Regions from separate parts of the Priestia sp. P5 genome, predicted to be linked through region 1. Evidence: riboswitches for the same ligand, from Rfam matches in the RefSeq annotation. Region 1 holds a riboswitch; each other region holds the start of a gene.
The links. Region 1 has a riboswitch for thiamine pyrophosphate ahead of thiT (energy-coupled thiamine transporter ThiT). Riboswitches for the same ligand answer to the same signal wherever they lie in the genome.

Region 1 (8,046 bases):
AATAAATTCAAGCAAGCATGCAATTCCTGCGATATATCCCCCAAAAGGTCCAAGTGCTCTTCTTGCATAAGCTGAAGGCCCACCGGCTTGCGGGATAGACGTTGAAAGCTCTGCATAACTGAACATAAACGTTGTGTAAAACACGGTTACAATTAAGGTTGCAATTGCAAGTCCGATAATCCCGCCTTGTTCAAACCCGTAATTCCACCCAAAGTATTGTCCTGAAATAACCATGCCTACTGAAATAGCCCATAAATGAATAGGTTTTAATTGTTTTTGTAACGCCATATCTTCTCCTCCTTTTGATGTTTAGACAATAAGATGTACACCACTTGTTTGCTGCTTGATCATTTTGTCAATCATGGTACCGATATGCGCGGCTGCCTCAATAGGGGGCGTCCCTCTTTTATGAATATTAGAAATAACCATACGGTCAGACTCCTTTTTACCTTTTCTAGGTTCATAACACATGTAAGCACTCATTGATTCAGCACTAACCAGCCCAGGTCGCTCTCCAATCAATAGCACAAGTGCTTTTGGCTTTATGATCTCGCCAATTTCATCCATACACGCAACTCGTCCCCCTTTTACAAAAAATGAAGTTCCGATACGAAGTCCATATGACTCCAGTGAATCGATTAAAGCAGGATACACGTCGCTCATGTTTTCTTCAATTGCCTTAGCGCTCAGTCCATCTGATACCACTACTTGTACATCAGGCTGTGGCACGCAGTTTTTAAAAATTTCTTTCTTAGCGTCATCTGCTAATAACCTCCCTTGATCCGGCCGTTTTAAATAATGTTCTTTTGACTCCACGCGTGTATTCACAGAAAAAAGGTTAAACTCAGATAGAATATCTTCTGAAACTGCGCCGTATACAGAATCTACGGCTGCAGCATGATCCGCGCGAAAAGATAAAACGTCTTTTGTTAGCGGCCTTGTTCCTGTACGGCCGACACCTATGCGGGCAGGGGTAAATTGTTTAAGTGTTTCTAGCGGATCTCGATTTGACATTGGTATCATAGTAAGCACCTTCCTTAAATCAAATTCATAAAAATAGTTGGATCTCCAGCTCTTGATGTAAAGCGTCCGTTTTCCATAATACGCTGATCTTCAAGCCACTTTTGAAATAACGGCGTTGGGGTACGGCCAAGTACATTACGTACTGTTGCGATGTCATGATAACTAAGAGACTGGTAGTTTAGCATGCAGTCATCAGCCATGGGCACTCCTATGACAAAGTTCACTCCAGCTGTTCCCAGAAGCATACTTAAATTATCCATGTCATTTTGATCAGCATCCATGTGGTTGGTGTAACATACGTCTACTCCCATAGGCAGGCCGTGCATTTTGCCCATAAAATGATCTTCTAACCCAGCTCGTAGAACTTGTTTGCTGTTATATAAATATTCAGGTCCAATAAATCCAACAACCGTATTAACTAAGAAAGGCTTATAGTGACGAGCTAAGCCGTAACATCTAGCTTCAAGCGTTACTTGATCAATATTATAGTGAGCTTCCGATGACAGTTCAGAACCTTGTCCTGTTTCGAAATACCAGCGGTTCGGACCTTTTGCCGTCCCTTTTTCATGAATTAGCGCTGTCGCTTCATCAAGCATAGACAGTGAAATTCCAAATGAATCATTACCGGCTTCTGTGCCTGCCAAACTTTGAAAAATCAAGTCAGCAGATGCTCCTTTTTCAATTGCTCTCATCTGACTCGTCACATGTGACAACACACAGTTTTGAGTTGGGATTGCCCATTCATTGATTATATTTTTTGTTTCATTCAAAAGCGCGTAGATATTATCCGTTGTGTCAATAACAGGGTTAATTCCGATAACCGCATCTCCAATTCCATAGCTTAACGCTTCATATAGAGATGCTCTCATTCCCTTTAAGTTATCTGAAGGATGATTAGGCTGGGCTCGAGAAGCCAATACTCCTTTTTGGCCGATAGTCGTTTGACAACTAGTTTGCACTTCTATCTTGGCAGCTCCTTGAATTAAATCTAAATTGGACATGATTTTAGTAGCTGCCGCAATCATTTCGCTGCTTAACCCTTTGCTAAGTGCAAGAAGGTCTTCTCCGCTATGCTGATCGGATAAAATGTATTCTCTTAAACCTCCTACTGTCCAATTTTTAATAATGTCGTAAACCGATGAATCAATCTGACTTTCGATTAATGCCGAGACGTTGTCTTCATCTGCGCTGAGCAGCGGGTAATTTCGAATATCAGCAAGTGTGATATCCGCTAGAACTTGCTTTGCTGCCATTCGTTCTTTCATTGATTCAGCGCTAACTCCCGCTAGCTGATCTCCAGAACGCTCTTCGTTTGCTTTGGCCATAATTTCTTTTAAGCTATAAAATGAAAATGTTTCTCCTAACAATCGTGTAGTTTTAAACATCTTTTCCTCCTTAGATATTTAATAGATTATGATGAAAAAGCGAGCGTTTTAACGGAAACGGAGATCGCCTCTCCAGCTACTGGTAACCCTAGATCAATGTAATCTCCGTGTGTAAAATCAATTTGATCTAAACAAATAATTTCTAACTCTTTGCTCTGTTTAGCTAATGCTTGTCCTAAGGCTTTTGCAATATCTTGTTCGCATAGAACAACGAGGCACTTAGCTCCCTTAAAACAAGCAATAAATTCAGCGCTTATTACTTTTGCTAATTCTTGAAGCATCTTATAGCTGCAGTAAGGAAAATGAGATAAAGCAATAGCAGCGGGGGGATCTTCTGCACTGAAAATAGTTGAAGCCTGCATACATGACGCCCGAGCTCTTTCTTGAAACAGCTGCGGATTCCACGTCTCTTCTTGCTGAACGGGTATCTCTATAATCGGAATATTTTTTAGCGGCAGCCGCTTCGACCCAATGTATACGGTTGATCCGCTAACTTCTGTATTTTGCATACCAGCACCAATTACAGTAGCGCGCGTTGTCTCAGCGGCTTGAGATATTTGGATGGATTGAAAATGATATGCTAGAAGCGGACCAATGTCTCCATGTATGGCCACTTCTTTCACGGTTTTTGGCTTTTGCTTCTCCATCATTGCTCCTACTCCTCCTGAAACCATGATCGTTTCGGGGTGTATAGAAGATCTTGTATGAGGAGAAACAAGCAGCGTGGAATTTTGATTCAGCACTTTTACATATTTCACGGTTTCTTCAGCTAGTAATTGACAGATAGACGAAAGCTTTTCAAATGTTGCTTTTTCACCTTCTCGTAGTGTTAAAGAATTATTTTTTAAAAATTCAGTTAAATAAGGTGAAATGTAGGTTACAGCACCGTCTGAATTCAGCCGAATTAATCTCCCACCTACATGCAGTGTGAACGTTTCTATCACTTTTCCATTTTGACATAAAGCGATGTTAGCAGTGCCTCCTCCTACATCAATATTGGCAATTACTGCATTTGTTTCAGCAGAACGTTCGATTGCTCCCGATCCTTTTGCTGCTAATATTCCTTCCAAGTCAGCGCCGGCTGTTGCAACAACAAAATCCCCAGCATGTTCGGCTAGATAGTGAACGATACTTTCTGCATTTTGCTTTCTAGCCGTTTCTCCTGTAATGATCACAGCACCTGCCTCCACTTGATCTAAGGAGATTCCTGCATTCTTATACTCTTGTTCTAGTAGTACCGTTAATCTTTGAACATCGATTTCAACATCGTTTAGCATAGGGGTGGTATAGATAGAACTTGCATACGTTACGCGACGATCAATAATTTGACAGCCTGGCAGCGTAAACTGATTTTGTTGATTTGCTATTAACAGCTTGCTTACAACCAGCTTTGTTGTGCTTGTTCCAATATCTAAACCTATGCTCGTGATCCATTTCTGTAGCATGCTATCAATCCCTTATCTCGTTTGAATATGGTGATTATCATAAAACAGTTTTTTGAATATTTCACTAACTATGTTATCAAACCTGACACATTTTCGTGTAAACAAAGGTGACAAATGACAAAAAAAAGACTAAACCTTGGTAGATTTAGCCTTTTTTATTATGAGTGTGATTTAGTTACAATCATTCTTGATGCCGATGGGATTAATAGTGAAAGGATAATTAGACATGATAGCAACGACCCAATCATCGAAATCCCGTTTATCGAGAAAGAATACCATAGAATAGGCATTCCTTTTGGGGCAGCAAATCCCCAAAATATTAAGCCTGCAATGAAATGGCAAAAATAACGAGCAAAACTTCCTATAATTAAAGATAAGATAATAAAAAAGAAAGCTTTTGATCTTTGATTATTAGCTAAGTATCCTTTAATAGAACTAGAGAAAATCCCGCCAAATCCAATAAAGGTAACAGCGATAATATACTCTATAAAAGCTTGCAATGGGGTTAAAATATATGCATTTCCTAAAGCTAATTGCAATATTCCCCATAAAAATCCGGATAAAGCTCCTCCTTTGACTCCCCATCGAAAGCACATAATAAAAATAGGAACCATAGAGAACGAAATGCTTACGCCTATTGCAATTTTTATAGAAGGTAAAAGATCAATTAAAAAAGCCAATGCTGCAAAAATAGCTATTTCAATTTTAGCCTGTAAAGGTAATGCTTTATTCACGTTTCTCACTCCTGTTTTTGAATCATTCATATCAAACGGTTTACACAGGAGTAAGCAAATATATGCTACTATTCCCACATTCCTACGCTAGCGTTAACTAACAGGTTCTAAGGGTCTGAACAATTTGTTCACTCTCAGCACGTCGGCTCCCCCTGTGGTACGTTCGGATATTTATGTAGTATTATGACAACACTCATTATACCATATGTAACAAAATAGATTCGAGAGATTTCAAAGATGTTTCTATTTTCTGAATCTATTTTTTATAATGACAATCGTTTTAGTATTTGTTATACTTCTTTTATGTCAAATGAATATAAAAAACCCTCATCCTAATCGATGAGGTAGAGGTCGCAGTTTTTAATAGTAAAGTAACGGAAATGCAGAGAACATTGAGGATGTTGCTTGAAAGGAAAAATTGCCGAAGTTTAGATCACTTCTCGGTTGATTTAAGCTGGGGCTGTCTCCGAACAGGAACAGAACTGTCACATCATGCGAGTGATGTGAAGAGCTATCTTCACGGAAGGTTGACGCGGTTTTCAGATTTAAAAGCGCGCACATATACTGCGGGCTTTTTTTATGTTATCCCGTCTCTTTCCGTACATTCGAAAGGAGTATTTATCTATGCAAGAGCAGCAAGAATTAAAACGTGGGTTGAAATCTCGCCACTTAACGATGATTTCATTAGGAGGAGCCATCGGAACCGGCTTATTCCTAGCAAGTGGTGGAGCAATTCACACAGCAGGACCTGGGGGAGCGCTTTTAGCTTACGCTATTATTGGTGTCATGGTTTACTTTTTGATGACCAGCCTGGCGGAGCTCGCAGCTTATATGCCTGAAGCTGGTTCGTTTAGTACGTATGCGTCTCGATTTGTAGATCCATCCTTTGGTTTCGCTCTCGGCTGGAACTATTGGTACAACTGGGCTATTACAATTGCAGCTGAATTATCTGCTGGAGCCCTTATTATGAAATTTTGGTTCCCGAACTCTTCTTCTATTTTATGGAGTGCCCTGTTTTTATTAATTATGTTTGGGCTTAACTACCTTTCTGTAAAAGGATTTGGCGAATCTGAATTTTGGTTTTCATTAATTAAAGTAGTAACGGTTATCATCTTTTTAGTTATTGGTATTATGATGATTTTTGGTATCTTTAACAATGAAGCGCCAGGTTTTAAAAACTTCACGCTTGGTGATGGACCGATTCACGGTGGATTCTTTACTGTCTTAGGTATTTTTATGGCTGCTGGTTTTTCATTCCAAGGAACAGAGTTGCTTGGGGTCGCGGCTGGAGAAAGTGAAGATCCGGAAAAAACGGTTCCTCGCGCAGTTAAACAAGTCTTCTGGCGCATCTTGTTATTTTATATTTTAGCTATTTTTGTTATTGGAATGCTTATTCCATACACAGCGGATTCATTAGCAAGCGATGATGTGCGGGTAAGTCCGTTTACTCTAATATTCGAACGAGCAGGTCTGGCGTTTGCGGCATCGGCTATCAATGCCGTTATTTTAACAGCCGTTTTATCTGCTGGTAACTCAGGTATGTATGCTTCTACGCGTATGCTGTGGAACTTAGCGAAAGATGGAAAAGCACCAAGGTTCTTAGCAAAAGTGAATAAACGAGGCGTTCCAGTTAATGCCTTAATCGCAACGGCACTTGTCGGTACACTTGCATTTGGTGCTTCATTTTTTGGAGACGGTGCGGTATACACATGGTTACTTAACGCTTCTGGTATGTCTGGTTTTATTGCTTGGTTAGGAATTGCAATCAGCCACTATCGTTTTAGAAGAGCTTTTGTTGCCCAAGGTCATGCTTTGAGTGAACTTCCATATCATGCAAAACTTTTCCCGTTTGGTCCTATCTTTGCCTTTATTTTATGTGCTGTTGTTATTTTAGGTCAAAACTATTCGGCGTTTATGGGTGATTCGATTGACTGGTACGGTGTACTTGTTTCTTATATCGGACTTCCTTTATTCTTAATTGTTTGGTTAGGATACAAATGGACGAAAAAGTCAAAACTTATTCCGTTAAAAGAATGTCAAGTAACAGTGAAAAAATACGAATAAAAAAAGCTCTCTATTCTTTTGAATAGAGAGCTTTTTTTATGTGATCTGATCAGCAAAATGTAGAGATATATAGGCGGGCTGTTTTTTCATAACAAGCATATAACCTTTGAGGGGACGATTACGATTGCAGTAATCAGCAGCTTCTATATAATAAATATGCTGAATTAACCTGCTTAAATGGGTTACAAAAGATGGAAGTTGATGAGTAGGAATGCTTTGGATGTAGTCTATGATTTCTTGCTTAGTTTGAAGGCCCGAACGAGTACATTGTAACAGATGAAAAAGCGGATCTGCTGTTATAGTAGATAGTTCAGAATTGTGTTTGATTCTATTCAGCTGGATATGCAGTTCTTTTTTGGACCATCTTTTTGGAATAGCTCTTATATGCTGATATTGAAAATGTGTATTCATGATAGCTAACACCTTTCGTATTAAAATAATAAAATGACTTATTATTTTAATAACCTTTACACATGAAACTAAAACGTTACAATGTGTAAAGGTGTCATACATCTTATAAAATAAGCTGATAAAAAAGCACATCTTGCCACTGATCGAATTTCCAGCCTACTTCTTTAAATTCTCCGCAAAATGTAAAATTAAATTGCTCATGCATTTTGATACTGATATCATTCCCTTTTGTAATCCCTGAAATGACAACGTGATGGTTGAGTTCTTTAGCCAATTCCAAAATTCGCTTCATAAGCTGTTTTCCAATGCCATACCCCTGCTGATTTTTATCAATATAAATCGATAGCTCTACCGTTTGAATGTACGCTTCTTTATCTCGATAAGAAGAAAGCGAAGCATAGCCCGCTACTACCCCATCTTTTTCCGCAACAATAAGCGGAAAAAGTTCATTGCTAATATGATTATTAAACCAGCCCCTTCTTTGTTCTACCGTTACAGGCGTTAAGTCAAAAGTAGCAGCACTTTTTTGAACGGACTGATTATAAATTTCAACAAGCATAGGTAAATCTTCTTCTTTAGCATAACGAATGATCATATGTACAAACTCCTTATAGTATAGAATTATCTTTATTTTACTTCTTTTAATAAACATAATCTACATAAAAAAACCGATGTGCACATGCACATCAGTTATGATTTTGAGCATATTGAAAGGTTTGAAGAACTTGAAGTGTCTCTTTTGTAGAAACGACCGTTGCAAATTCCTCATGCAAAGAAGACAGTGCGAATGTATGTACATCTTCTGCAGGAAGCCTTGTCTTTCCATCGTAGGACATACAATCAAAGCAAGCTGTTGCATCGTTTACAACGTACGTCCTGTACCCTAGATTTCCAGCCATGCGGGCAGTCGTAGAGACGCAGTGATTAGTAGTTAGTCCTATTAAGATAAGCGTATCATAGCCATTTGCTTTTAAATAACTGTCT
Region 2 (8,046 bases), 420 kb from region 1:
TCATAGCGGCGAACAGCTTCTACTAATTCCCCTTGAAGCAGTTCTTTTTCATTCACAACAAGGTCGTTTGGTTTTGGCTCTTCAATAGAAGCAGAAATAGCCTGCTTTTCTTCTTCAGTAGCTAATCGTGCTTCAGGTATAGGAGAGGTCTTCTCTTGCTTGTTTTCTGAAATGCTTTCCTGCTTTTCGGCAGCCTTTTTCTTTTCTTGCTTCATTTGTTTATTGGAATGTTCTTGAAAATCAATGACGTTTTCTTTTTTAGCTGTTGTTTTCAACTGTGGCGGTTCTTCTTCTTTTGAAACCGCTGCCTCTGATTCCATCACTAAATGTTCCTGCTCTTCTTGTTCCTTTATCAGCAGCTGAACATATTCTTTGACTTCATCTAACGTACATTGTTCATCAAACAGCTGTTTAATATCATTAAATAATTCAATTTGTTCCTCTGTATAGACACGGGCCCCATCTACTCGTTCAATTGTTAAATAGCTGCCCAATAATTTTTCCCATTGTTTTAGCGTTTTCTTCTCTACCTCTAATTGATCACTTACTTTTTTAATTGTATATGTCTCCATCATTTTTCATTTCCTCCCTTATCTATTTTCATCCAACTATGTAATGGATTATTTGTTGTATGTTGTATTCACCATATCTTCACTTGTTTTCCTGCTAGGTGACAAAGGTTGTCAAAACTAGACGACATTAGCCTTCTATGTAAAGAAAACGCATATTTTGTAAAAAAATGTACAGAAATACGCAAATGGCAAAAAAGGAAAACATAAAAGAAAAGAAGAGTATAGAAAACAGTTGACGGGAAAAAATGAATCCTATAAGATAAGTTTAAATGTTTAAGTTCTTGAACATATAAACATAAGGAGTGAACACTATGTCACAGCATTATGCGCTCATCACCGGTGCGTCCGGAGGAATAGGTGAAGAGTTAGCTTATCAATTCGCAAAGGATGGGCATCCTGTAATTTTAGTTGCCAGAAGCGCTGATAAACTAACAGCGATTGGAGAGAATTTAAAATCTACTTATAATATTGACGTGATAACGTTTATTAAGGATTTATCAAGAGAAGAAGAGATACAGTCACTATATGAAGAACTTAAAAATAAAAAAATGCACGTTGACTATTTAGTGAATAATGCTGGTTTTGGACTATACGGCAAATTTATTGAAACAGCTTTAGACGACGAGTTAAACATGATTGACTTAAATATCCGATCATTAACTCATTTAACAAAATTATTTTTACCGGATATGGTTAGACGAAATCACGGTAAAATTTTAAACATTGCGTCCGTTGCTGCATTTATGCCGGGTCCGCTTATGACGGTGTATTATGCAACAAAAGCGTACGTATTGTCTTTCACAGAGGCCCTTGAAAATGAATTAAAAGGTACCAATGTAACGGTAAGCGCTCTATGCCCGGGTCCAACTAAAACTGGTTTTAGCGACCGCGCCCAGCTAAGCAACTCCAAGCTTTTTCAAAGCGGTGCAATGGATGTAGAAACAGTTGTTAAAGTTGGCTATAAAAAATTTATGAAAGGGCAGACGGTTATCGTACCAGGAGTGCAGTTTCGTCTCGCCACGTTCATCCCGCGCTTTGTACCAAGAAAGTGGCTTACATCCGTTGTCCGAAGAACACAAGAAATTAAATAAAGGGGAATCTATATGAGTGAAAAAGCAGTCGAGTTATTTCGTGCCAGCATTCCTATTTTTCAGGCGCTAAGTGATTCAGCAAGACAAGATATTATTTTGCTGCTCGCCGAAAAAGAGCCTTTAACCGTAAATGAAATTGCAAATGAGTCTACGCTATCAAGACCGGCAATTTCTCATCATTTAAAAATTTTACGCGATCAAAAGCTTGTGCAAATTGAGCAAAAAGGGACGCAGAGATATTATTCACTAGCTTTAAGTGAGGCAGTTGAGCTATTAAAAAGCTTGCTTGCTACAGTTGAAGCCGAATGTTTATAGGGAGATGAAAGTGATGAACCACGAGCGATTTTATATCACAGATGAAACGGTCATTGAACATATTGTCTCTACACAAAAGCAGTATTTCTATGCGCAAAAGACAAAGAGTATCAACAGCCGTATTCAAGCGCTGAATAAGCTAAGAGACGCAGTCAAACAAAACGAGCAGAGAATTATGGATGCTTTAAAACAAGATTTAAATAAATCTGAAGTAGAGGCCTACACGTCGGAAATTGGGATTTTACTAGAGGAAATTCGATTTACGCTTAAACATCTAGCAAAATGGATGAAGCCTAAAAAAGTAAAAACCGCTTTAACACATGTGGGCTCTAAAGGGAAAATTGTTCCTGAACCGTATGGAGTCGCGTTAATTATTGCTCCGTGGAACTATCCGTTTCAATTAGCACTGTCTCCTTTAGTAGGAGCGATTGCGGCTGGAAACACGGCAATTATAAAACCTTCTGAATTAACGCCTAGCGTATCTCGCGTTATACAAGAATTACTGGCTGAAGCTTTTGACCCAGCATTTGTGACGGTGGTTGAAGGGGCTGTAGATACGACAAGTCTGCTTTTAAAACAGCCCCTTGATTATATTTTCTTTACGGGAAGTGTAAATGTAGGGAAAATTATTATGCAAGAAGCAGGGAAGCAGCTTATTCCCGTCACGCTTGAGCTAGGCGGAAAAAGTCCGTGCATTGTACATGAAGACGCAAACCTAGATCTTGCAGCGAAGCGAATTATGTTTGGGAAAGGGATGAATGCAGGCCAAACGTGCGTTGCTCCTGATTATTTGCTTGTGCATAAAAAGGTAAAAGCGCAGCTTGTAGAAAAACTTCGCAAAGCAATTTCTCAATTTTACGGTAACAATCCGCTTGAAAGCGACCGCTACGGCCGTATTGTCAGTGAGCGCCATTTTACTCGGCTAGTTGAGTTTTTAAAAGACGGAAATGCTATAGTTGGAGGCGGGTACAATAAAAACACGCTAACAATAGAACCTACGTTGTTAAGTGAAGTAAGCTGGACATCAGATGTTATGCAAGAAGAAATCTTTGGGCCTATTCTTCCTATGATTGAATATGAAACACTAGACGAAGTCATTCATAAAGTTCAAGAAAAAGCTAAGCCGTTAGCTCTTTACTTATTTACAGAAAGTGAAGATGTGCAAAACGTCATAACGGAGCGCCTTTCATTTGGAGGAGGCTGTATAAACGATACGCTTATGCATATCGCTACGCCATATTTGCCGTTTGGCGGAGTAGGAGAGAGCGGCACGGGTCAATATCATGGAAAAGACAGCTTCCGGACATTTTCTCATTTTAAAAGCATGCTGTCTCAAACAACCAAGTTTGATTTGTCATTCCGCTATCCTTCGGAAAAACAAAGCTTGAAAATGATCAAAAAATTACTGAAATAAAAAAGCCTCCTGACAGGAGGCTTTTTCGTTATTTTGAAAGTGAAAGCTGAGAAAGCGGCCATTTTTCTTGGGTATATGCCATTTCCCAAAATAAATACTCCAGTTCACAGCTTTTGATGAAGTGGTCTTTCATACGGTTACGTTCTTCTTCAGTCGCTTGTTCGGCGAGTTCATCAAGCTTGTTACAAAACCATTGTGTTGTGCCATTCATTTCTTCATTATTATAAAACTGAATCCATTCATAAAAAGGGTGAGAAGGAGATGGATTTACTTGTTCTGTAATGCGCTGGCCAATTTCAACGTACGTCCATGGGCATGGAAGAAGCACTGCAATGATTTCCGCTAAGCTACCTGTGTGCGCAACACTTGTCATATGGTTAATGTAGTGGCTAGCCGTCGGTGAAAGCGTCTCAGTGTGAAGATCTTCATAACGTACGCCTGCTACTTCACAAAAATTATTGTGAGGGTGTACTTCACTATGTAATACCGTAGAAATGCCGGCATTAAAGGCTTCCATTTCAGTACGCGTGCGGCATTTTGTTAAAGCAGCGCCGTAAATGCGAACAAATGCTGTTAAGTATTCGTAGTCTTGAGAAACGTAGTGAATCAGCGCTTCTTTTGGCACGTTTCCTTCAGCAATTCCTTTAATAAAAGGATGGTTAAAAATGGCTTCGTAAATATAGTTTGCTTCTTGTCTTAATTGAGATGAAAATGACATCAAAATCCTCCTTTAATATGAGGAAGTCACAAACAAGCACATAAAGGAAATAAAAAACACTCCGTTTATAAACGGAGTGGCAAAGGACAGTAAAAAAACTGAACATTGCCACTTTCCTACGCTGGTATGAGCCAGATCAGGTTCAAAGGGATCAAGAAAACTTGTCTCAGCCGGTGGGCACCCCTAGTGGACTTCCTATTAATCTATGTTTAACTTACCATATATTCTGAAAAATAGAAAGAGTTATAGGAAAATGTGCGCTAACCGTTTTTATTTTTTAAAGAGGAAATTTCTTAAAGCTATTTTTAATCATTTTTGTTTAAAAATGCATATTTTTAGGGAAGAAGAGGTATTAATGAAGGGAAGAGCCGTTTTCGTCTCCGAAACATTCCCATATAAATAGAAGAAAGGAGAGAACAAAATGGCGAAATTTCGTTTGTATGCTATATTAAATGCAGTAGGCTTGGCTATTACACTGCTTGTGAATTATTTAGCAAATGCCATTCCAATAGGAGGCAAAACAACGGGGGAAGCTTCTGCGCAAGTTCCTACCTTGTTTACACCAGCGGGCTATGCCTTTGCTATCTGGGGCGTTATTTATTTGTTATTAACCATTTGGGTTATACGCCAATTTTTTGCAAGAGAAGATCAAAAGGAAATATATGCACGTATCGGCATTTGGTTTTTTCTAAACTGTTTGTTAAATAGTGCGTGGATCTTTATTTTCCAAAACGATTACTATAAGTTATCCCTTTTAGTTATGCTCTTTATTTTAGGCACATTAATGATTGTGTATTCCATTATTCAGCATTCTCGGATGACGACATGGTTTATGCGTCTGCCGATTTCGCTTTATATTGGATGGATTTCTGTTGCGACTATTGTCAATGTGTTTGTTGTATTTGAAGCAAATGGAATACAGCACTTGCTTGGCCTGAGCGAGTTAGCATGGACGGTTATTATGCTGCTGGTAGGAGCTGTGCTAGGCATTATGTTTACATTAAAAAACCGAGACGCTGTTTATCCGCTTGTTTTTATTTGGGCTTATATTGCCATTGCAGTGAAGCAAAGTGGAAATCAGCCAATTGTCATTACTGTCATCATTTCGGTTGTTTTACTAGCAATTGCCATTATTGTGGGACTGATTAAACGCTATAGACGCTTTTAAAAAGAAGCTCTAGCTTTTGTAAGCTAGAGCTTTTTATGATGCTCTTTTGATTGTAAAAAAGCAGCTGTAAAAGCAATTAAGCTAATTAAAATACCAAAAGGAACAACAATTGGTACGAATGATAAAATAAATGTCATAAGTATAACCTCCATGTTGCATCGGTGTATAATGAAAAATTCAACTTTTTTAAATTGAAGTTCCGCTATTATAGTATGCTAGGCTTTATGTTTGGAGCCTATATGTTTAGAAATAAACGAAAAAGGCAACATACGTTACATACAGGTTATATAGGAGGAGTTAAAATGGAAACATATTTAGTCGCTTACACAGATAAAGATGATATGGAATATAAACAAGTGACGTGCGAGAGTTATGAAGATGCAGAGCGTACGGTCCTTCGTTTAGAGAGAGAAGGGCATATGCATATTGAAGAAATTTCAACTCAAGAAGCCTACCGTGGAGATGAATCATCGTACAGAGAATAAATTTTGAATAGAAATACCAACCTTAAAATGAAGAAGCAGCTGCTTCTTCATTTTTTCTATTCTATATAGATATCGTTTTATAGAAAAAAGTAAAACGGGAATGATTTTCTTCTGCATTTATGGTACAGTACTAATCAGGTGAGTTTTGAGTTTAGAAGAGGAGAGAGTAACATTATATGAGTAAAGGAAATCAGTGGTCTTCACGCCTCGGTTTTATTTTAGCATCTGCTGGGGCAGCAATTGGTCTAGGAGCGATATGGAAGTTTCCATACGTAACGGGAACCAGTGGCGGTGGAGCATTTTTTGCGTTGTTTATTTTATTTACGATTTTTATTGGATTGCCGCTTCTGTTGGCAGAATTTATCATTGGAAGACATACGGGAAAAGAAGCGATTAGTGCTTATAAGGCAATTGCTCCAAAATCCGCTTGGGTATGGATTGGCAGGCTCGGAGTACTCAGCTGTGTCGTTTTGCTTTCCTTTTACAGCGTCGTTGGCGGCTGGGTGATTTTATATACGATTATGAGCATAACCGGTATGCTAAGCGGAAAAGAGTACGGCCCGTTGTTCAATGCCGTCATTAGCCAACCTTATGTGGTATTAGGTGCACAGGCGCTGTTTTTATTAATTACAGTGTTTGTTATTTCAAAAGGCGTACAAAAAGGAATAGAGCGTGCTAATAAATACATGATGCCGCTGTTATTTATCTGTTTTATCATTATCGTGGTGCGTTCTTTAACATTAGACGGAGCAATGGACGGAGTAAAGTTCTTTTTAAAACCGGATTTTTCAGCCATTACAGGGTCATCTGTTCTCTATGCGCTCGGTCAGTCGTTTTTCTCGCTTTGCGTGGGATTATCCTGCATGGTGACATATAGCTCTTATTTAGGGAAAAAAGTAAGCTTGACGCGTTCAGCTGGCACTATTGCTATTTTGAACTTGTTTGTTTCGCTGCTGGCGGGCTTGGCTATTTTTCCAGCCGTTTTTTCGTTTGGATTAAAGCCAACTGAAGGACCTGGACTTTTGTTTGTGGTCTTGCCAACAGTATTTGAGAAAATGCCGTTTGGTACCGTCTTTTTAGCACTGTTTTTAATTTTATTTCTATTTGCTACGCTTACGTCTGCTTTTTCACTGCTGGAAATTATCGTAGCTGCTTTAACCAAAGACGATCAGACAAAACGAACTCGCTACGCTTCTTTATCAGGGATTCTTGTGTTTGTGGTAGGTATCCCATCAGCACTTTCGTTTGGTGTACTAAAACATGTCTCACTTTTTGGCAGAAGTATATTTGACGTAGCTGACTTTTTTGTGAGCAACTTAATGCTGCCTCTTGGAAGTCTAGCCATTGCGATTTTTGTGACATTTAAAATGAAAAAAGAAGCCGTGTATGAAGAGTTTATTTCAGGAAGTACAAAAGGTGCTAAATTATTCAACGCATGGTTCTTTCTAGTTAAATACGTATTGCCTATTATTATTATAGCTGTTCTATTAAGCTTACTTGTTGCATATTAAAAAAAAGCACTCATCTGAGTGCTTTTTTTGTTTATTTTGCAAAAACGTGATTTCCGATTGTAGTCGTAACCTGTTTTTGACGAAGCCATTGGTCGCTTGTTTTATCTGGATTAAAGAAGAATAACGAACCTTTTCCTTGACCTCTAAAAGCTAGTGCTTCATTTACAGCTTTTTTTGCTTCAGCATCCGCTGCTTTATTAATTTCACCGTTTTGTACAGGTGTAAACTGTGTACCTTGATAAATCACATCATGAATAGAGTCTGGGAAAGAATCGCTATCCACGCGGTTTAAGACAACTGTTGCTACAGCCACTTTGCCAGCGTAAGGTTCGCCTTTTGCTTCCGCTTGTACAAGGCGAGCTAACAATTCTTTATCACTTTCGCTAATAGAGTTAGGGATTGTTAATGTTTCATTTGCATTAATAGAGTCGGTAGATTTGTGATTTGCTTCTTTTAACTGTTCAACCGTAACGCCGTATTCAGCGCCAATCTTGTAAAGAGTCTCTCCGGCTTTTACGCGATGGGTTGTTTCAGCGGCATTTGCCCCGTGACTTATGCCGAACATAGGAACTGCCAGTGCTCCAATAATTGCTAGTTTCTTAAACATAAAGTAAGTACCTCCTGAAATCCTTTTGAACGCCCCTTTTATCACGGATCGGTGCGTGCTGTGCACCGAACTTTATATGTACGTTTCAAAGATTAACAGGTGTCAATACATCTTGTCACTGCTTAAAACATACCAATCTAGGAAGAAATTATAATAGTTAACAGA
Region 3 (8,046 bases), on a different contig from region 1:
TTTCGAGTATTGTGCATACAGAAACACCGAGCCAAGGAAGAACAGAAATTTCCGAAGAGGGACGACCTGTAGATGTCGTATATGACGTCACAGCTGAAGCATTCTTTACGTACATTACAGATTTGATGAAAAAAGCAGTAGCCAAATAAAGAAAAGGTTGCACATGAAAGTGTGCAACCTTTTTAATGAATCATATTCAAGAATTGACGTGTCCGCTCTTGTTGAGGATTTGAAAATATTTGATCCGGTGTCCCTCTTTCCATAATGACACCTTGATCCATAAAAATAACTTCATCCGCTACTTCACGGGCAAAGCGCATTTCGTGAGTTACCACCACCATCGTCATTCCTTCTTTTGCCAAGTCTTTCATGGCTTGAAGAACGTCTCCTACAAGCTCAGGATCAAGAGCTGAAGTAGGCTCATCAAACAGCATAACTTTTGGGTCCATCGCCATTGCTCTGGCGATGCCAACACGCTGTTGTTGTCCGCCAGACAGCTGGAAAGGATAAAAGTCAAGCTTATCTCCTAAGCCAACTCGTGTTAATAATTCTTTCCCTCTTTTTTCTGCTTCTTGAGTAGGAACACCTTTTACAATTACAGGCCCTTCCATAACATTTTCAAGCGCATTTTTATGAGGAAACAAGTTATAGTTTTGAAAGACCATACCTGTTAGACTTCGAAATGAGGTAATGTCTTTTTTGCGAACAGGCTTGGTAAAATTCATGCTTTTTTTATCAAGTTCAATCGTGCCGTCTGTTGGGATTTCTAAAAGATTTAAGCAACGTAAAAAAGTAGTTTTACCCGATCCAGAAGGACCGATTAATACAATTACCTTGCCCTGTTCAACTTCCAAATCAATCCCTTTTAATACTTGCAAATCACCGAATGATTTATGCAAATTTTTGATATTAATCATATGAAAAACTCCTTTAGCTACTCGAAACGGTTATTTAGATACGTAACGATCTAGTCTTATTTCAATGCGTCCTTGGATAATGGATAAGATTGTACACATAATCCAGTACAAGAGCGCTGCTTCACTATAAAGAAGTAAAAATTCATAGTTAGTCGAAGCAATTTCTTGAGCTTTACGGAACATCTCAGAAACAAGAATAAGCGATGCAAGTGACGTATCTTTAATAAGGCTAATAAAAGAGTTAGATAATGGCGGAATCGATACACGTGCTGCTTGCGGTAAAATAATCCGTCTTAACGCTTGGGAATAGGTCATACCAAGTGAGTAGCCAGCTTCCCACTGTCCTTTAGGAATAGATTGAATCGCTGCTCGAATAATTTCAGATGCATACGCACCTACACTTAATGAAAATCCAATAATAGCAGAGATAAATGGGTCAATTGTTATATCTAAATTGGGTAAGCCGTAGAAAATAATAAATAATTGCACAAGCAGCGGTGTACCTCGAATAATCGATACATAGATGCGCGCAATTATATTTAAAACTTTTATAGATGATAAACGAGCCAAGGCTGTTAAGACAGCTAAAATGATACCGAGTACAAACGTGATTAATGTTAGTGGAATAGAATATTGAATAGCTCCCTTTAGCATTGGTAAGAGAGATGATTGAGCGATTGAAATCAATTGATTCAATCGCTCTCCATCAGGAAAAATATTATTTAGGAGAAACATCTTCGCCAAACCATTTCTTAGAAATTTTTGCGTATGTTCCGTCTTTTTTCATATCTTTCAATGCTTTGTTTACTTCATCCACTAACTTACCGCTGTCTTTTCTAAACATAAAGCCGCTTGCAGCACCATCGGATTTTTCATCCGCGATTTTGATAGGTGCGTTAGGGTGCTTTTTCTTATAGTCAAGGAACGATAATTTATCGTTGATTGTAGCATCAACACGGTTTGCGCTCATTAGTTCTACTGCTTGAGCAAAACCTTCAGCACTCGTAATGTTTGCACCATAAGATTGAGCCATGTCTTTATAGTTACTTGTTAATGACTGCGCTGATTTTTTTCCTTTTAAATCTTTAAATGATTTGATATCTTTTTCGTCTTTACGAACAATTAATACAGCGCCTGACTGGATGTATGGATCAGAGAAATCGTATTTCTTTTGACGATCTTCACGAATACCAACTTCATTAGCAATCATGTCAAATCGTTTAGCATCTAATCCAGCAAACATGCCATCCCACTGTGTTTCTTTGAACTCAGCTTTTACGCCAAGACGTTTAGCTACTTCTTGAGCCAATTCTACATCAAACCCAGTTAGCTTTTGTTTGTCATCATGAAAAGTGAACGGAGGGTATGTACCTTCAGTTCCAATTGTTAATACGCCATCTTTTTTCACTTTATTATATAAATCTTCTTGTGAAGATTTATTGTCCCCATTGTTTGCTTCATTTTTTGAGCTAGAACCGCATGCGGCAAGCACAACTGTGAAAGCTAATAGTAGCGACAAAAGTGCAGCAAATTTCTTCATTTTCTAAACCCCCTAGTATTCTGATAGGAAATGATACTCTGTGATACTAAACAAGAACACAGCAAAAGTCAACAAAAAAAACTTATACGATTAATGTGACTTAAAATAAGGGAAATATACCTTCTATACACGGTTTGTCATAAGGATACAGAAAGATTTTAAAATTTGGATTAAGTGGATTTTTAAGGGAGATTCGAGGAGGAAAAAGGAAGTTTCATGCGACGATTTTCTCTTTCATTTTTTCATGACTTTTGGTGCAATAAACATATAGTTAAATGTTAAGGTAGAAATAAATTCCTTATGGTACACTTAAAGAAGAATTTATGAAACGGAGCGATATGATGAAAGCTATAAACTTAATCTCAATTGCTTTTGGTGCTATCGCTGGTACATATGCACGTTATTTGCTGAATCTTTCCTTATTATATACGGGCTATCCAATAGGAACGGTAATCGAAAACCTATTAGGAAGCTTCATACTAGGCCTATTAACAGGATTTTTTGTGTGGAAAAAGCCAAAAGAATGGATAAAGCTTGGGCTAGGAGTTGGCGTGTGCGGCGGTTTTACAACGTATTCAACGTTTGCAGGAGACGTCATTTCCCTCACACAGCACCATTTATTTTGGGGAGCCATTTATGTCATTGTCTCTTTAGTAGGTGGAATCCTTCTTGCCTTAGCAGGCTATCTATGCGGTGAAGAGGCAGGGAAAAATTTAGTGAAAGTACATGAGGTGAAGTAGATGAGCATAGTGAGCTTGGCACTTGGCGGAGCAGCTGGAGGAATATGCCGTTATCTTTTGGGTTTAAAAGTTACAAAAACAGTTTCAAACCCTCCTTTTCCAGTATCAATGCTATTTGTAAACTTGCTCGGTGCGTTTGGCCTTGGTCTTTTTTTCGGTAGTTATTATGGAAAGGTTCCTAGTCATGCTTATGATGATTCAATATTTTTAATGATTGGCATTGGTTTTTTTGGTGCCTTTACCACTTTTTCAACGTTTAGTGTGGAAACCGTACAGTTAATTCGAGAAAAATCTTATCGGAAAATGTTGGCGTACGTGGGGATTTCAGCATTTGGAACAGTTGGTTTATTTACAGTCGGTTTACTGGCAGGAACGTTTTTATTTAAGTAAAGAGAACGTTTCTAGTAGGGAAAAACAAAAAGACGGAGAAGTAGAGAATGGATAGAAAAGCAGAAGTTTGGAAATACATTTTGTTGATTGTAGCTGTTGCAGGTCAGATCATCGGTTTTTTATTTTTATTTATAAATGTTGTGGCGGCATTTATTTTTTACGGTTTTTATATTCTAACTTTTATTATGTTACTCCTGCTGTTTATATGGGATCGGAAAAAGGAAAAAGACAAAGAAGAATTTGACGACTATACCGATTACTAACCATATAAAAAGCAGAATGATGTGGTGCGCTGGGTCTCTTAGTAAAGAAGCTTAAAAGATATATCTATAAAAGGAAGAGAGCCGTAAGAGCATAAAGAGATATTGTATTTACATCTAGTTGTGTTATAATTTTAAGTGCAAAAACAAAATCAATAAATAGCAATCACTAGGGGAGCTTTTTGAAGCTGAGACGAATGTATTTCGGACCCTTTGAACCTGATCTGGTTTGTACCAGCGTAGGGAAGTGGCGATCATGTTTACATAACGATACATGCTAACCACTCTACGTTGTAGAGTGGTTTTTTGTATGTAATAAAGCCCTCTACACAAGATGAAGTGATTGAAATTTCTCTTTATTCTGAACGGAAAGGTTTCGATCATATGGATATTCCTAAATTTCATGTCATTACAACAGATAAGCAGCCAATTGAAGAGGTTCGAGACATTTTAACGGCTATTGAGCCTTTTGCGGGTGCCATTCATATTAGAGAAAAAAAGAAAACGGCAAAGCAGATTCAATGTTTGCTAGAAAGCCTGCCATTTTGTCTCTCTAAAATTATTGTAAATGACCGAGTTGATGTAGCGCATGCTTTAAAAGCAAAAGGCGTACAGCTTGCCTATCATAGTTTAGATGTTTCGTGTGTTAGAGACGCATTTCCTTCTCTTATTGTCGGAAAATCAGTTCACTCTGTGGAAGAAGCTCTAGAAGCTGAAAAAGATGGCGCTCATTATATTCTATACGGACATATTTATTCAACTCATTCAAAAAAAGGATTAAAAAGTCGAGGGATAGCAGCGCTAAAAGAAGTAGTAGACGCTGTGGAGATACCAGTTATTGCGATTGGTGGGATTACACCTGGAAATGCCAAAGAGGTACTGCAAACAGGAGCACACGGTATAGCTGTGATGTCTGGTGCCATGCTTGCGCAAAATCCCCTTGAAGCGATTAAACAATATTCTCATATATGGACATCTGGAGGTGGAGAAAATGAAGCAGCATTATGATGTACTGTTAGTCGGAGGAGGCATAATCAGCTCTTCTATCGCTTATCATTTGTCAAAACAAGGAGCATCAGTGGCCATTCTTGAGCGCAATCAAATTGGTTGTGAAGCTTCAAGTGCAGCCGCTGGTATTTTAGGTGCCCAAGCTGAAATTGATGAAGAAGGTCCTCTTTTAGACCTTGCTATTAAGAGCCGAAGCATGTTTCCTGAGCTGGTGAAGGAACTAAAAGAAAAAACGGCCATCGACGTAGAGCTCATTCAAAAAGGCTTATTAAAAGTCGCTGTAACAGAAGAAGATGCACACGTATTAAAGAAAAAAGCCGCTCAGCACCACCGGTGGGATGAACATGTAAGATGGATCGATGTAAAAGAAGCGCGTTTGTTAGAACCCGGGCTCTCTCCAGACATATACGGAGCCATTACAATACCGGGGGACGGCCAGCTAGCTCCAGCTAAGTTAACGCAAGCTCTTGCTCATGGAGCCTTGTATCACGGAGCAGATGTATTTGAATACTGTGACGTTCATTCTCTTATTATGGAAAATGAAACAGTAAAAGGTATACAGACGTCCAAAGGCTCTTTTTATGGAGAAAAAGTAGTTATTGCAGCAGGCTCATGGGCTAAACGCTTTATTTCTTCTGAACATTTAGGTCAGGTGTTTCCTGTAAAAGGGGAGTGTATTGCTCTGCAAAGTCATAAGCCGCTGCTTTCTAAAACGATTTTTTTAGATGAAGGTTTTTACTTAGTGCCAAAGACTGGTGGAAGAATCGTAATAGGGGCAACTAAGCTAAAGCATGACTTTACCAAGACGGTTTCTGCACAAGGTATTCAATTTTTGCTGAATAAAGCTTCTGCGCTTCTGCCGGCTATTAAAGAAGCCACATTTGAAAAAGCATGGGCAGGTCTTCGTCCACAAACAAATGATGGCTGGCCTTATTTAGGAGAGCATCCTGAAATAGGGAATCTACACATGGCGTTTGGCCACTACCGAAACGGTATTTTATTAAGTGCTGCAACTGGAAAAATTATGGCTGATGCTTTGTTAGGGAAAAAGCCGAATCATTCATTTTTTACATCATTTCAGCTAACTAGAGTAATGGAGGGAGTTCATTGAATCTAATCATTAATGGTAAGACCGTTACTGTTGGAGATGAAATTGAAACGGTTCAGCACTTGTTGCAGGCTCAGAACCTGCACGAACGAGTGGTAATTGTTGAGCTAAACAAGAATATTTTACAAAAAGAAGAACATAGTGATGCAAGTTTAAAAGATGGAGATGCGTTAGAAGTCGTTTCATTTGTAGGAGGAGGATGAAGAGTATGTTAAAAATTGGACAATATACATTTAATTCACGTTTATTATTAGGAACAGGAAAATTTCCGGACTTTACGACTCAGCGTCAAGCGGTAGAAGAGTCGGAAACAGAAATTTTAACATTTGCTGTTAGACGAATGGATATTTTTGATCAAAATCAGCCTAATTTACTAGAAGCGCTTGATGTGAAGCGTTTCACTCTTTTGCCTAACACTGCTGGAGCAAAAAATGCAGAAGAGGCCGTACGTATTGCTAAATTAGCAAAGGCTTCTGGACTTTGTGACATGGTGAAAGTAGAAGTAATTGGATGTGATAAGACGCTTCTTCCTGATCCAGTTGAAACATTAAAAGCTAGTGAAGAACTGTTAAAAGAGGGCTTTACCGTTTTACCTTACACATCAGATGATGTTTTACTTGCGCGTCGTTTAGAGGAGTTAGGCGTACATGCCATTATGCCAGGAGCTTCGCCTATCGGTTCAGGTCAAGGTATTATCAATCCGTTGAACATGCGTTTTATCATTGAACAATCAACTGTTCCAGTAATTGTAGATGCAGGTATTGGAACGGCTTCAGACGCAGCTCAAGCTATGGAGCTAGGAGCAGATGGTGTGTTATTAAATACAGCTGTTTCAGGAGCAAAAGATCCTGTGAAAATGGCTCGTGCTATGAAGCTAGCGATTGAGGCAGGAAGAGCAGCATTTGAAGCAGGACGTATTGAAAAGAAACAATATGCCACGGCAAGCAGTCCAACAGAAGGGATGAGTATCGGTTGATTAATCGTTATTCCCGCCAAGAACTGTTTCAACCTATTGGAAAAGGCGGACAGCAGCTAATTCAAGAAAAGCATGTTCTGATTGTAGGAGCAGGTGCTCTTGGAACAGGGAACGCCGAGGCCCTTGCGCGAGCGGGGGTAAAGAAAATAACGCTCATTGACCGGGACTATGTAGAGTGGAGCAACCTTCAGCGTCAGCAATTATATAGTGAAAAAGATGCTGATAAAAGAATTCCAAAAGCAATTGCTGCTAAAAAAAGGCTTCACGATATTAATCATGATGTAAAAGTAGAAGCGCACGTAGCAGACGGTACCCCTCAAGTTTTAGAACAGCTTGTTGAGGGGGTAGATGTTATGATTGATGCGACCGATAATTTTGACACACGCCTTGTAATGAATGATTTATCACAAAAATATGATATTCCTTGGATTTACGGAGCATGTGTAGGAAGTTATGGAATTAGTTATACTATCATACCAAGTGAAACACCGTGTTTATCCTGTTTGCTTGAGTCTGTACCGCTTGGAGGGTTAACATGTGATACAGTGGGGATTATTAGTCCTGCTGTACAAATGGTAGTCGCTCATCAAGTAACAGAAGTGTTAAAAATATTAGTCGGAGACTGGAATGCGCTCAGAAGGGAACTTGTTTCGTTTGACGTATGGAAAAATGAGTATACGAGCATCAATGTGAACGTGTTTCGCAAATCTGCTTGCCGCTCATGCGGCAGTGAACAAACGTATCCCTTTTTACAATATGAAAATCAAACGAAAACAGCTGTGCTATGCGGAAGAAACACGGTACAAATCCGTCCGGGCAAATCAGCTAAGCAGCCGCTGCAGTCTTTAGGTGAACGATTAAAAGAAAAAGGATATAAAATTGAACAAAATCCGTATCTGCTTTCTTTTTATGTAGATGATTACCGTTTAGTGATGTTTCAAGATGGACGAGTCTTTGTCCATGGAACAAACGATATAGTAGAAGCAAAGTCACTTTATCATCGGTATATTGGGTAAGAAAGAGATGGAGGTTTCAAGCATGACAGTACCAAAAGCATTAACCATTGCTGGATCAGACAGCGGTGGAGGAGCAGGAATTCAAGCAGAT

Region 2: it holds a riboswitch for thiamine pyrophosphate, as region 1 does, so the genes downstream of both, tenA (thiaminase II) here and thiT (energy-coupled thiamine transporter ThiT) in region 1, are expected to answer to the same signal.
Region 3: it holds a riboswitch for thiamine pyrophosphate, as region 1 does, so the genes downstream of both, MMB69_RS24495 (thiamine phosphate synthase) here and thiT (energy-coupled thiamine transporter ThiT) in region 1, are expected to answer to the same signal.

Annotation. Positions count from the first base shown of each region.
Region 1 is NZ_JAKWFJ010000001.1:2,193,748-2,201,793, reverse strand. It holds gene eat (ethanolamine permease) at 1-288, opposite strand, end outside; gene eutC (ethanolamine ammonia-lyase subunit EutC) at 310-1,023, opposite strand; gene MMB69_RS11900 (ethanolamine ammonia-lyase subunit EutB) at 1,038-2,408, opposite strand; gene MMB69_RS11895 (ethanolamine ammonia-lyase reactivating factor EutA) at 2,435-3,853, opposite strand; gene thiT (energy-coupled thiamine transporter ThiT) at 4,012-4,617, opposite strand; TPP riboswitch at 4,650-4,750, opposite strand; lysine riboswitch at 4,925-5,109, shown strand; gene MMB69_RS11885 (amino acid permease) at 5,212-6,651, shown strand; gene MMB69_RS11880 (hypothetical protein) at 6,688-7,062, opposite strand; gene MMB69_RS11875 (GNAT family N-acetyltransferase) at 7,166-7,657, opposite strand; gene MMB69_RS11870 (cysteine hydrolase family protein) at 7,749-8,046, opposite strand, start outside.
Region 2 is NZ_JAKWFJ010000001.1:2,617,034-2,625,079, reverse strand. It holds gene MMB69_RS14055 (helix-turn-helix domain-containing protein) at 1-575, opposite strand, end outside; gene MMB69_RS14050 (SDR family NAD(P)-dependent oxidoreductase) at 884-1,663, shown strand; gene MMB69_RS14045 (ArsR/SmtB family transcription factor) at 1,676-1,978, shown strand; gene MMB69_RS14040 (aldehyde dehydrogenase) at 1,992-3,392, shown strand; gene tenA (thiaminase II) at 3,421-4,110, opposite strand; TPP riboswitch at 4,207-4,305, opposite strand; gene MMB69_RS14030 (TspO/MBR family protein) at 4,532-5,278, shown strand; gene MMB69_RS14025 (hypothetical protein) at 5,581-5,763, shown strand; gene MMB69_RS14020 (sodium-dependent transporter) at 5,940-7,274, shown strand; gene MMB69_RS14015 (cell wall hydrolase) at 7,306-7,881, opposite strand.
Region 3 is NZ_JAKWFJ010000005.1:59,780-67,825, reverse strand. It holds gene MMB69_RS24530 (nucleoside hydrolase) at 1-149, shown strand, start outside; gene MMB69_RS24525 (amino acid ABC transporter ATP-binding protein) at 183-917, opposite strand; gene MMB69_RS24520 (amino acid ABC transporter permease) at 948-1,652, opposite strand; gene MMB69_RS24515 (amino acid ABC transporter substrate-binding protein) at 1,636-2,457, opposite strand; gene MMB69_RS24510 (fluoride efflux transporter FluC) at 2,799-3,197, shown strand; gene crcB (fluoride efflux transporter CrcB) at 3,198-3,587, shown strand; gene MMB69_RS24500 (hypothetical protein) at 3,635-3,850, shown strand; TPP riboswitch at 4,009-4,110, shown strand; gene MMB69_RS24495 (thiamine phosphate synthase) at 4,232-4,855, shown strand; gene thiO (glycine oxidase ThiO) at 4,839-5,966, shown strand; gene thiS (sulfur carrier protein ThiS) at 5,963-6,166, shown strand; gene MMB69_RS24480 (thiazole synthase) at 6,172-6,939, shown strand; gene MMB69_RS24475 (thiazole biosynthesis adenylyltransferase ThiF) at 6,936-7,955, shown strand; gene thiD (bifunctional hydroxymethylpyrimidine kinase/phosphomethylpyrimidine kinase) at 7,978-8,046, shown strand, end outside.